DNA from 3 places in the Candidatus Arthromitus sp. SFB-mouse-NL genome. Region 1 is predicted to be linked to each of the others. Evidence: predicted binding sites of a transcription regulator. Region 1 holds the regulator's gene; each other region holds the start of a gene.
The links. The regulator Rex, encoded in region 1, represses fermentation and respiration genes when NADH is low (regulators of the CRP and FNR family bind a similar motif). The targets are predictions, from matches to a motif close to ATTGTTAANNNNTTAACAAT.

Region 1 (3,254 bases):
TAAACTATTAATTTTATTTTGTACAATAACTATCTCCTCTCTCAGAAAAGTAACAGGATTAAGATCTAATGTAACTGGAAGATTCTCATATTTTTTAGGATCTTTATTATAATCATCTAACAAATCCATAATTTCTTTTTGATATTCTTTTATTTTATCATCAGATAAACTGCCTCCATTTATTGCATCAAACTTCTTAGCAATAATCTGTAAAACTGCACTATCTACGTTAGATAAATCATAATTATTTCCTAATATATCTATTCTACTATATCCTTTAAATTCTTCATATATATTATTTGTTAATTCACTTGATACAACTCCTTTACTTTCAACAGCATTAACATTAACATTCAGACCTAACATAAATAAAGAACTAGCTAATCCTAAAGAAAATATTTTATTTTTATTCATTTTTATATACCTCTTAGTTTAATAATCTCAATAATAAAGACAATTTTTATCATTTAAAAAGTTTTGAATTTTAAAAATATTATTCAAACTTTTATATTATTCTCCCTTACATAATAAAATAAATACTGCTGAGCAAGTCCACTAGAGTCTTTAAATAATTCTCTTCCAAAATCGCGTATGCCTTTTAATGAAGTATCTGGAGCAACATAAAATTTCATCATAGCTCTTTTCACCCAAACATCAACTGGAAATGCCGAATATTTTTTCATAGAAAATAACATTATACAATCAGATACTTTTGATCCAACACCACTAAATTTTTGTAATTCTTTATGGCACATATCATCATTTAAATTCATAATATACTCAATATCATTATCTTCATTAAGTAATTTTACAGTATTATATAAATATTTATCTCTAAATCCAACAGAACATTCTCTAAATTTTTCTTGGCTAAGATTAGCCAAATTTTCTAAACTTGGAAATTTATAATATATTCTTCCTTTATAGGAAATAGGATCACCATATTTCTCACTTATACTTAGTATAGCTTTTTTTATCATAGGTATCCTATTATTGGATGAAATTATAAAAGATAAAATCATTTCAAATGGATCTTGATTTAATATCCTGAGACCATGTCCAAAATTAATAGCAATATCTAGATATTTATCATGTTTTAGCTCTCCCTTTAACTTACAATAATCTCTCTCAAAATCAAAATAATTTATCCAAATATTTTCAAAATCATCTACATTTGAATTATGTATAATCAAATCCCCACTATCCATTTCTAATTCTATAACTCTTCCCTTGGCAACAATAATATATGTACCTATATTAGTCCGTTCCCATCGAAAACACTGTCCATTTTCAAATATATGTTTTAATACAAAATTGTTTGTTTTTTTTACAATTATCTTATTATCCAAATATCTATAATTTTTAAAATCCATTACTTATCTTTAAACTCCATTATTTATAAAATATGTTAATGTAAATAAACTATCATTTAAGTTGACATTTTCAACAAATGTTTTTTCAGTAGATACTAAATCTACTGTTGCAAAATTCCAAATTCCAATTACCCTATCTTTTAATACCGTATATATAGATTCAGCTTGAAATTCAGGAACACACAATATCGCTAAATCAATTTTATTATTTTTTATGTAATCATTTAATAATTCAATATCCAATACCTCTATACCTCTAAAAGATAACCCAATAATCTTAGGATTTATATCAAATATAGCTTCTATATTAAAACCCATAGTAAAAAACTTTGAATAATTCATAATAGCTTGTCCTATATTTCCAGCACCTATAACAATACAGTTATATTTTTTGCTTAAACCTAATATTTCCTTAATTTTTAAGTATAGTTCCTTAACTTTATATCCATATCCATGTTGTCCAAAATCTCCAAAACAATTAAAGTCTTGCCTAACCTGAGATGCTGTCGAACCTAATTTTATTGCAAGTTCCCTAGATGATACTCTCTCAATCTCTCGTATCAAAAAACCTTCTAAAACTCTTAAATATTTAGGCAACCTTTTTATTACTACTTTAGATATCTTACTAGACATTGTTACATATCCCCTTTAATTAATAAATATACATTTCTAAATTCTACTATTGACAATATGATTAACTAATTCTACACTATTTTAAAGCAAAATAAAATAAATACTACATCTTATAAATATAAAACTTATTAACTAACTGACTATAATCTAGTTTCAAATCCTCTCCATGAATGAATTTAAATTTATAACTATATATTCTATCTAAAAAACTTCTTATATCATCATTTATAATTCCTGTTGTAAAAATAAATATATTTTTGCATCCCTTACTTTCACAAATTCCAATTATATTTCTAACATCGTATAAACTCAGTACATTACAAGTACTATTATCATAATATAAAAACCATTCACAAAAATCATCATATAAATATATACTATCATTCTTAATCTTAAATCTATAGTTGTATGCTCGCATTAAAAATTCTAAAGCAAAGTCAGATAATTCCATATTATCAAACTCTAAAACCTTATCTAATACAGATATTCTATTATTTAATATTTTAAATATATTAAATAAATTATCAAATATATTAATTAAAATTGGTAAAATAATCAATACACATATAAATATCATAAATCCATAAAAATTAAGCATATAATAGCTCCTTGTTATACTCTTCATTACGTTTACGAGCAAATTTAATTATATCATACCCACTTACTATATCTATTTTATACTTATTAGAATTTAAATTTATATCGTTTATAAATTTACTTGCATCTTCAATTAAATCTGAATTAACAAATATTATACCTCTATTTACATTATCTTTAATCATATAATTTAATAAATCCAATACTTCATAATACGTAACTAAATCAAATTTTTTATTTTCTAATCTATCCTTTAATATGCAGGAGCAATATACCATTTTGCCATTTTGATTAAATTTTATGTCTACAACTTCCCTTCCACTAATATCTTCAATAACAATATCACTTATATCTTTCATTTTAGATATTATATACTTACACAATAATAAATAATAATCTACTCCATAATCTATTAAATCAATTCTATTAATTATTGATCTTGTTTTAAAATTATTTTTAAACTTAGTTTCAATACGTATTCTTATAAAAATCAAAAATTTATTAATACATAAAAATATCATTATAACAAAAAAATATTTAATCATCTATGTATCCTCCTTCAATTCTAGTATGAATTATTTCATTTTTTTTACTTTATATACAAAAATAAGATAAGTCAATCTACATAAATCGACTTATCTTATTTTTTAA
Region 2 (3,254 bases), 160 kb from region 1:
TCTTTAAACTCATAGATGGATCAGGGCCTTTTGCTTTCCCTAAATGTGAACAAAGTATAACCTTCCCACCATTCTTATGAGCATATATAATAGTATCAAGCGCTCCTAATAATCTATTTTCATCAGTTATTTTACCGTTTACTATAGGAACATTAAAATCACATCTAATCAAAACTTTTTTACCAGTTAACTGAATATCCTCTATACTCTTTTTATTAAATGTCATATATCTTACCCCTTAAATTCTAATTATCAATAAAGGTTGATCTTAAATAAAACCAACCTTTAAATACATTCCTTATAAACTTTTAGCAACCATCTGTGCTAAATCTGCCAATCTATTTGAGTATCCCCATTCATTATCATACCAAGAAACAACTTTAACCATATTGCCTTCTATTACCATCGTACACAAAGCATCAATTATAGAACTTCTCTTATCTTGTCTATAATCCATAGATACAAGAGGAGCTTCCTCATATCCTAAAATTCCTTTTAAAGTAGTCTCTGATGCTTTTTTAAATGACGCATTAACCTCTTCAACAGTCACTTCTTTTGAAAGTTCTGCAACTAAATCAGTACAAGAAACTGTTGGAGTTGGAACTCTCAATGCAAATCCATTCAACTTACCTTTAAGTTCTGGTAATACTAAAGCAACAGCTTTTGCAGCTCCTGTAGTTGTAGGTATCATAGACTCAGCAGCAGCTCTAGCTCTTCTTAAATCATTATGAGGTGCATCTAATATTTTTTGATCATTTGTGTAAGAGTGCACTGTTGTCATAAGACCCTTAACTATACCAAAATTTTCATGAAGAACTTTAGCAAATGGAGCTAAACAATTTGTTGTACAAGAAGCATTTGATATCACATTATGCTTTGAAGGATCATATTTATCATTATTAACTCCCATAACTATAGTTATATCCTCATTCTTAGCTGGAGCAGAAATTAAAACTTTTTTAACACTTCCATTTATATGTGCCTTAGCTTTTTCTCCATCAGTAAAGAATCCTGTGGACTCAATTACTATTTCACATCCAACACTAGACCAAGGAATATTTGATGGCTCTCTTTCTGCAAATATTTTTATTTCATTGCCATTTACAATAATTGAATCTTCTTTAGCTTCAACTGTACCTTCAAATTTTCCAAAAAGTGAATCATATTTTAACAAATGTGCTAAAGTTTTAGCATTAGTCAAATCATTTATAGCAACAACCTGTAGTTCGCTTCCATAGTTTTCGAGTAAAGCCTTAAATACATTTCTTCCTATTCTTCCAAAACCATTAATCCCTATTTTAACCATTAGAATTCCTCCTAAATTTCTAATAAATATACTAATATCTTTAACTGAATGGTTAAAAATATTCTTTGTTATTTAATTAACATATTAAAAATATCGAAATCAATGATATTTTTAAATAAATTTATAACATAAATTATAAAACATAAAATTAATTTTTTAAATAATTATTTTTAATAACTAATAATTTTTTATATACAAACAAAAAATAGGGTCTTAGAACATAGATTCTAAAACCCTATTATAATCTAATTAATATTATTTAAATATTTATTAAATATATTAACTACTTCTTCAGGCAAATTAGTCAGATTAAATTTTATACTTTCATCGTGTATTCCAATTGAGTAAGTTGCAATTTTTCCACTTTCAAGTATATTTATAAAACTCCCATAATCATATAAAATACTTACTAAATTTTCAGAAATATTATCCATATTTAAATCAAATAAAAACTTATCATCAACAATAATATCTTCTTTAGATAAATTAAATACAATATCACTTTCACTGTTAATAATCTCCTGTATTTCCTCCTTATTATCTAGTGTTATACATTTAACATTTTCTAAACTCGATAATGAATCATATGCTCTTAGATTAACTTCCCTAACACCAGTAATGAATGCATCAATAATCTCTCTATGATCAACATAATCTTCTGAATAAAGTATAAATATACTGTTTCTTCTTGTCACCAATCCACTTATTATACCTAGCAAATAACTTACAGGTTTTTGATCTATCAATAAGTTATTTATATCCATATTAAACTTATTATTTATATAAATAACTTTATCTATTTTATCTGAAATGTCTACATTTGAAAATTTTTCAGATACAATAAATATATTTTTATTATTCTTTTGTTCATTTGATAATTTATTGAAATATTCTATAAATTCTTCATCATTAGGTATATTCAAAACTTTAAAATTATCCAACAGTTTTTCCATATTATACTTAAAATTTTCTTCAGCAAGAGTCTCAAATTCATCACTATGAATATAAATAACATCATATCCATTAGCACTACAAGAGCTCATAATTAAAAATATTGCTATAAAAATAAATACATATAATTTTCTCATAAATTAGTCCCTTCTATCAATTATAAAATCATCTTTTACCCTTTTCATAAAATTCTCCTAAAGATAATGGAAAATTACTATTCCTTTGCGAAAAATATAAGCGCAACCATGGTCAATATATATGGTAACATATAATATATCTCTGTAGATACATTAACCCAATTTTTTTATAATAAAGAAAAAATCACACATGCATAAAAGTTATATATGATTTCCAATTACCAAATATCATAGCAACCAAGGCTATATATCCTCTTCAATTAACTATACCAACTCTAATCAAATTTATATTAGCAATATAGAATGTTGCCATGCCAAAACTCCCGATAATACCACACATACAAATCTAACTTCATAAACATTTATTCCTAAGGTATCTATAACTTTTGTATGTTCACCAAGCGCCCTTATCCCTATACTAATCTTATATAAAATGAACCGTAATAATACAATAACTACAAGTGCACCTATTACAAACTAATTTAATTTAGACAATAATTTTAATACAATATGTATATTCTCAAACATTTCTTTAGAATACAGTACCACTTTAACTGTATCTGTTTGACCCCGAGATCCAAATAACTTGTTATAGATGTTGCAAATAAATTTATACCAATCCCTGATAAATTTTGATTCACTCTTAAAAATATGCTCAATATTCCATGTATAACTGCTGTAATACCCACAAACAAATAATGCATTAAAATTATTACAATAGAACTTCCTAATATATAGGTTCCCCAAACTCCAAAAAGCTCACATCACCATCATTCCTTCTATTCATATATTTACAACTTCATATTTTCAGAAAAAACTGCTCCTATAGATGCAAATATTAGTGGAGTTGCAAATCTAAG
Region 3 (3,254 bases), 560 kb from region 1:
ATATGATCTATTGCTCCAATTAACTTAAAAGCTGAATTTTTTATAAGTTTAGTATCAGAATCAATTGAAATTATATATTTTACATTCTTTAGTTCCTCATAATCTAAAATATTATTTTTATAACTGCTCTCCCTACCCTTGAGAAATTTTATAAATTCCATAATTTTGCCACGTTTACGTTCCCATCCCATATAAACCTTATTGCTTTCATTATAAATCTTATCCCTTATGAAAATATAAAACTTTTTATTGTGAAATTTATATTTACTATTTAAATCTTCAATTAATTTATTCACATATTCTAAAATTATACTATCTTCAGATTTATCATAAGAAATTGTATCAGTATAATCCAATAATAAAGAAAAATATAAATTATTATTTCTATTACATATATATGCTAATTCTAAATTTTTTACAATATCTTCCATATCTGATTTATTAGTCAATAATGCTGGAATAACAATAACTGTCTTTGAAGTATCTGGTATTTTCTTAGAATAATCCATTTTAGGCACAAATCTTTTCTCTACTTTAGCTAAAAATATATAATTAATAAAATTAATCCATATATCACTAACTATTAACAATATAAAAAAACTAAAAATAAACAAAATATACTTATTTTTAAACACATTATTTAAACTATACAATATGGCTACTCCGCTTAATATTATTGAAGAAAATATACATAAAAAATAATTTATTCTATTACTTATAATATTTCTTTTAACCTTATTAAATCTATAACTTCCATTATCAATTAAATAATATCCAATATGCCTAGAATAACTAGTATCTCCATTAGAACTTAACTTCACAATGTTCACTGCTTCTTCATATTCATTTAATTTATTTATTTTACACAATTTTTGCAAAACATATCTATAATGATTTCTACTTTCATAATCCATATTAGGATATACCCCAGATGGATCTTTTAAAAACTCTTTATGAACAGAGCTAACTTTCTCTAATTGAAGTTTCCAATTAAAATCAGATAAATCTTTTAAATGCTGTATATAAATACTTATTCTAATCCTATTATCTTTCAAATTATCTAAATTTTTTTCTTTAAATTTCTCATAAGTTAATTTTTCATTATTCAATATATTATCTAAAAATTTATTTATCAAATTATTATCAATTCTATTATCTTCCACAAGTTTCATAAAATAATCCAATGTATATAAAGAAATATTATTTTTTAATAAATATGATAATTTATTTGAAACTAATTTAAACCTTCCATTGTTTATATATTTAATAACATTATTAAATAACTTATAACCTTTATAATAATCCTCTTCAATTTTTCTTATATCATTTGCTAAATTAAATATTTTTTCTAATACTACATAATTTAAAAAAAACGGTATACTCCATAATTCATCTAAACTCGGTTTATACTTACTCTCATATAAGTTCAATTCATTAAAAAATTCTTCCTCTCGCAAAACAGTTTTTAAATTATTACAAAAATCGTTACAAAATAAATAAACACTAGGAAAATAAATATCATTTAATTTTATACAATTAAATTTTCCATTTCTAAAATACTTGCTCTCTAATAAATTAGTAATCCTATTTTGAATATACAAAAAATTATCCGTTAACCATAAAGAAGCTTCAGTTACATTACATCCCAAAGATTTTACTAACTCAATATACTTTATATTATCTAAAAACATCTTATTTTTACCCTTAAATGTACTAGCTAAATTAACTCTTTTTCTATAAATATTACTATATAAAATGTTCTCATCTGATAACATGCCATTTATCATATTATATCCCCTTTTCTAGTTAAAGACTGTAGCTTTTCCTATGATTTTTTGAAATATATTCTATTATTACCAATTTTTTATTATATATTCACTTTTTAACATTAATCCAATAATTAACTATTGATGTTTTTAAAACATTAGTGATATAATAAATTTGTTATTAAAATAACACTATAGGTTATTTTAATAACAAATATGAATATTTTCTTATTAAAAATAGTAATATAATTAAGTAATTGCTGCTATTATTTAGTACTACTATCTATTACTTAATAATTTAGAATTGGAGGATAATAATATCAATGAAATCAAAAAATCAAATACAAGAAAAAGAAACTTCAAATATAAGCTTAGTTATTAATTCTCTAGTAAATAATGCTAAAAAAGCTGAACAAAAACTTTTGAAATTAAATCAAAATCAAATAGATAAAATTGTATCAGCTATGTGTATTGCTGGTGCTGATAAAAACATAGAATTATCAAAATTAGCTATCGAAGAAACTAAACGTGGAGTTTTTGAAGACAAGGTTATTAAAAACCTTTTTGCTACTGAATACATTCATCATGATATTAAACATATTAAAACTGTTGGAATTATAAATGATGATCCAACTAAAGATTATTTTAATGTTGCTGAACCAGTTGGTATTATCGCTGGGGTTACTCCAGTTACAAATCCAACATCAACTGCTATGTTTAAAGCTATAATATCAATCAAAACAAGAAATCCAATAATATTTGCATTCCATCCGTCCGCCCAAAAATGTAGTTCAGAAGCTGCTAGAGTAGTTTATGAAGCTGCTATATCTGCTGGGGCTCCAGAACACTGCATTCAATGGATAAACGAACCATCCATCGAAGCTACTAATTTACTAATGAATCATCCAGAAATAGCTCTCATTTTGGCAACAGGTGGATCCGGAATGGTTAAATCTGCATATAGTTGTGGAAAACCTGCTTTAGGAGTTGGCCCTGGAAATGTTCCAGCTTATCTTGAGAAAACTTGTAACCTTCAGAGAGCTGTATCAGATATCATCATATCCAAAACTTTTGATAATGGTATGATTTGTGCATCAGAACAAACTGCTGTAGTAGATGAAGAAATCTCAAAATATTTTGAAAAATTAATGAAAGAATTAAATTGCCATTTATGTTCTGAAGATGAAATTAAAAAACTCGAAAAATATGCATTTCCTGAAGACAAAAACTCTTGTGTCTTAAATGCCAATATAGTCGGAAAATCAGCTAATGAGATAGCTAAAGAAGCTGGTTTTGAAGTTCCTGAAAAAACAAAGATATTAATTGCAAAAATAGATTCTATAGGCTCTAACTCTCCTCTATCACGTGAAAAATTAAGTCCTATTCTCTCATATATCATTGTTAAAAACTCTGATGAAGGAATCGAAAAATCTTGCCAAATAGTCGAGTTTGGAGGTCTTGGACATTCTGTAGCTATTCATTCATCCA

Region 2: gap (type I glyceraldehyde-3-phosphate dehydrogenase) is a predicted target of Rex. The motif match lies at 1,371-1,390, and genes of this name have one in related genera.
Region 3: adhE (bifunctional acetaldehyde-CoA/alcohol dehydrogenase) is a predicted target of Rex. The motif match lies at 1,941-1,960, and genes of this name have one in related genera.

Annotation. Positions count from the first base shown of each region.
Region 1 is NZ_CP008713.1:362,206-365,459, reverse strand. Features, by position in the region: gene SFBMNL_RS01740 (hypothetical protein) at 1-414, opposite strand, end outside; gene SFBMNL_RS01735 (DNA-3-methyladenine glycosylase family protein) at 498-1,373, opposite strand; gene SFBMNL_RS01730 (redox-sensing transcriptional repressor Rex) at 1,383-2,006, opposite strand; gene SFBMNL_RS01725 (hypothetical protein) at 2,110-2,604, opposite strand; gene SFBMNL_RS01720 (hypothetical protein) at 2,597-3,148, opposite strand; gene rpe (ribulose-phosphate 3-epimerase) at 3,225-3,254, opposite strand, start outside.
Region 2 is NZ_CP008713.1:205,360-208,613, reverse strand. Features, by position in the region: gene SFBMNL_RS01020 (phosphoglycerate kinase) at 1-226, opposite strand, end outside; gene gap (type I glyceraldehyde-3-phosphate dehydrogenase) at 299-1,306, opposite strand; gene SFBMNL_RS01010 (hypothetical protein) at 1,552-2,394, opposite strand; gene SFBMNL_RS08545 (hypothetical protein) at 2,680-2,805, opposite strand.
Region 3 is NZ_CP008713.1:1,455,748-1,459,001, forward strand. Features, by position in the region: gene SFBMNL_RS06875 (glucoamylase family protein) at 1-1,787, opposite strand, end outside; gene adhE (bifunctional acetaldehyde-CoA/alcohol dehydrogenase) at 2,090-3,254, shown strand, end outside.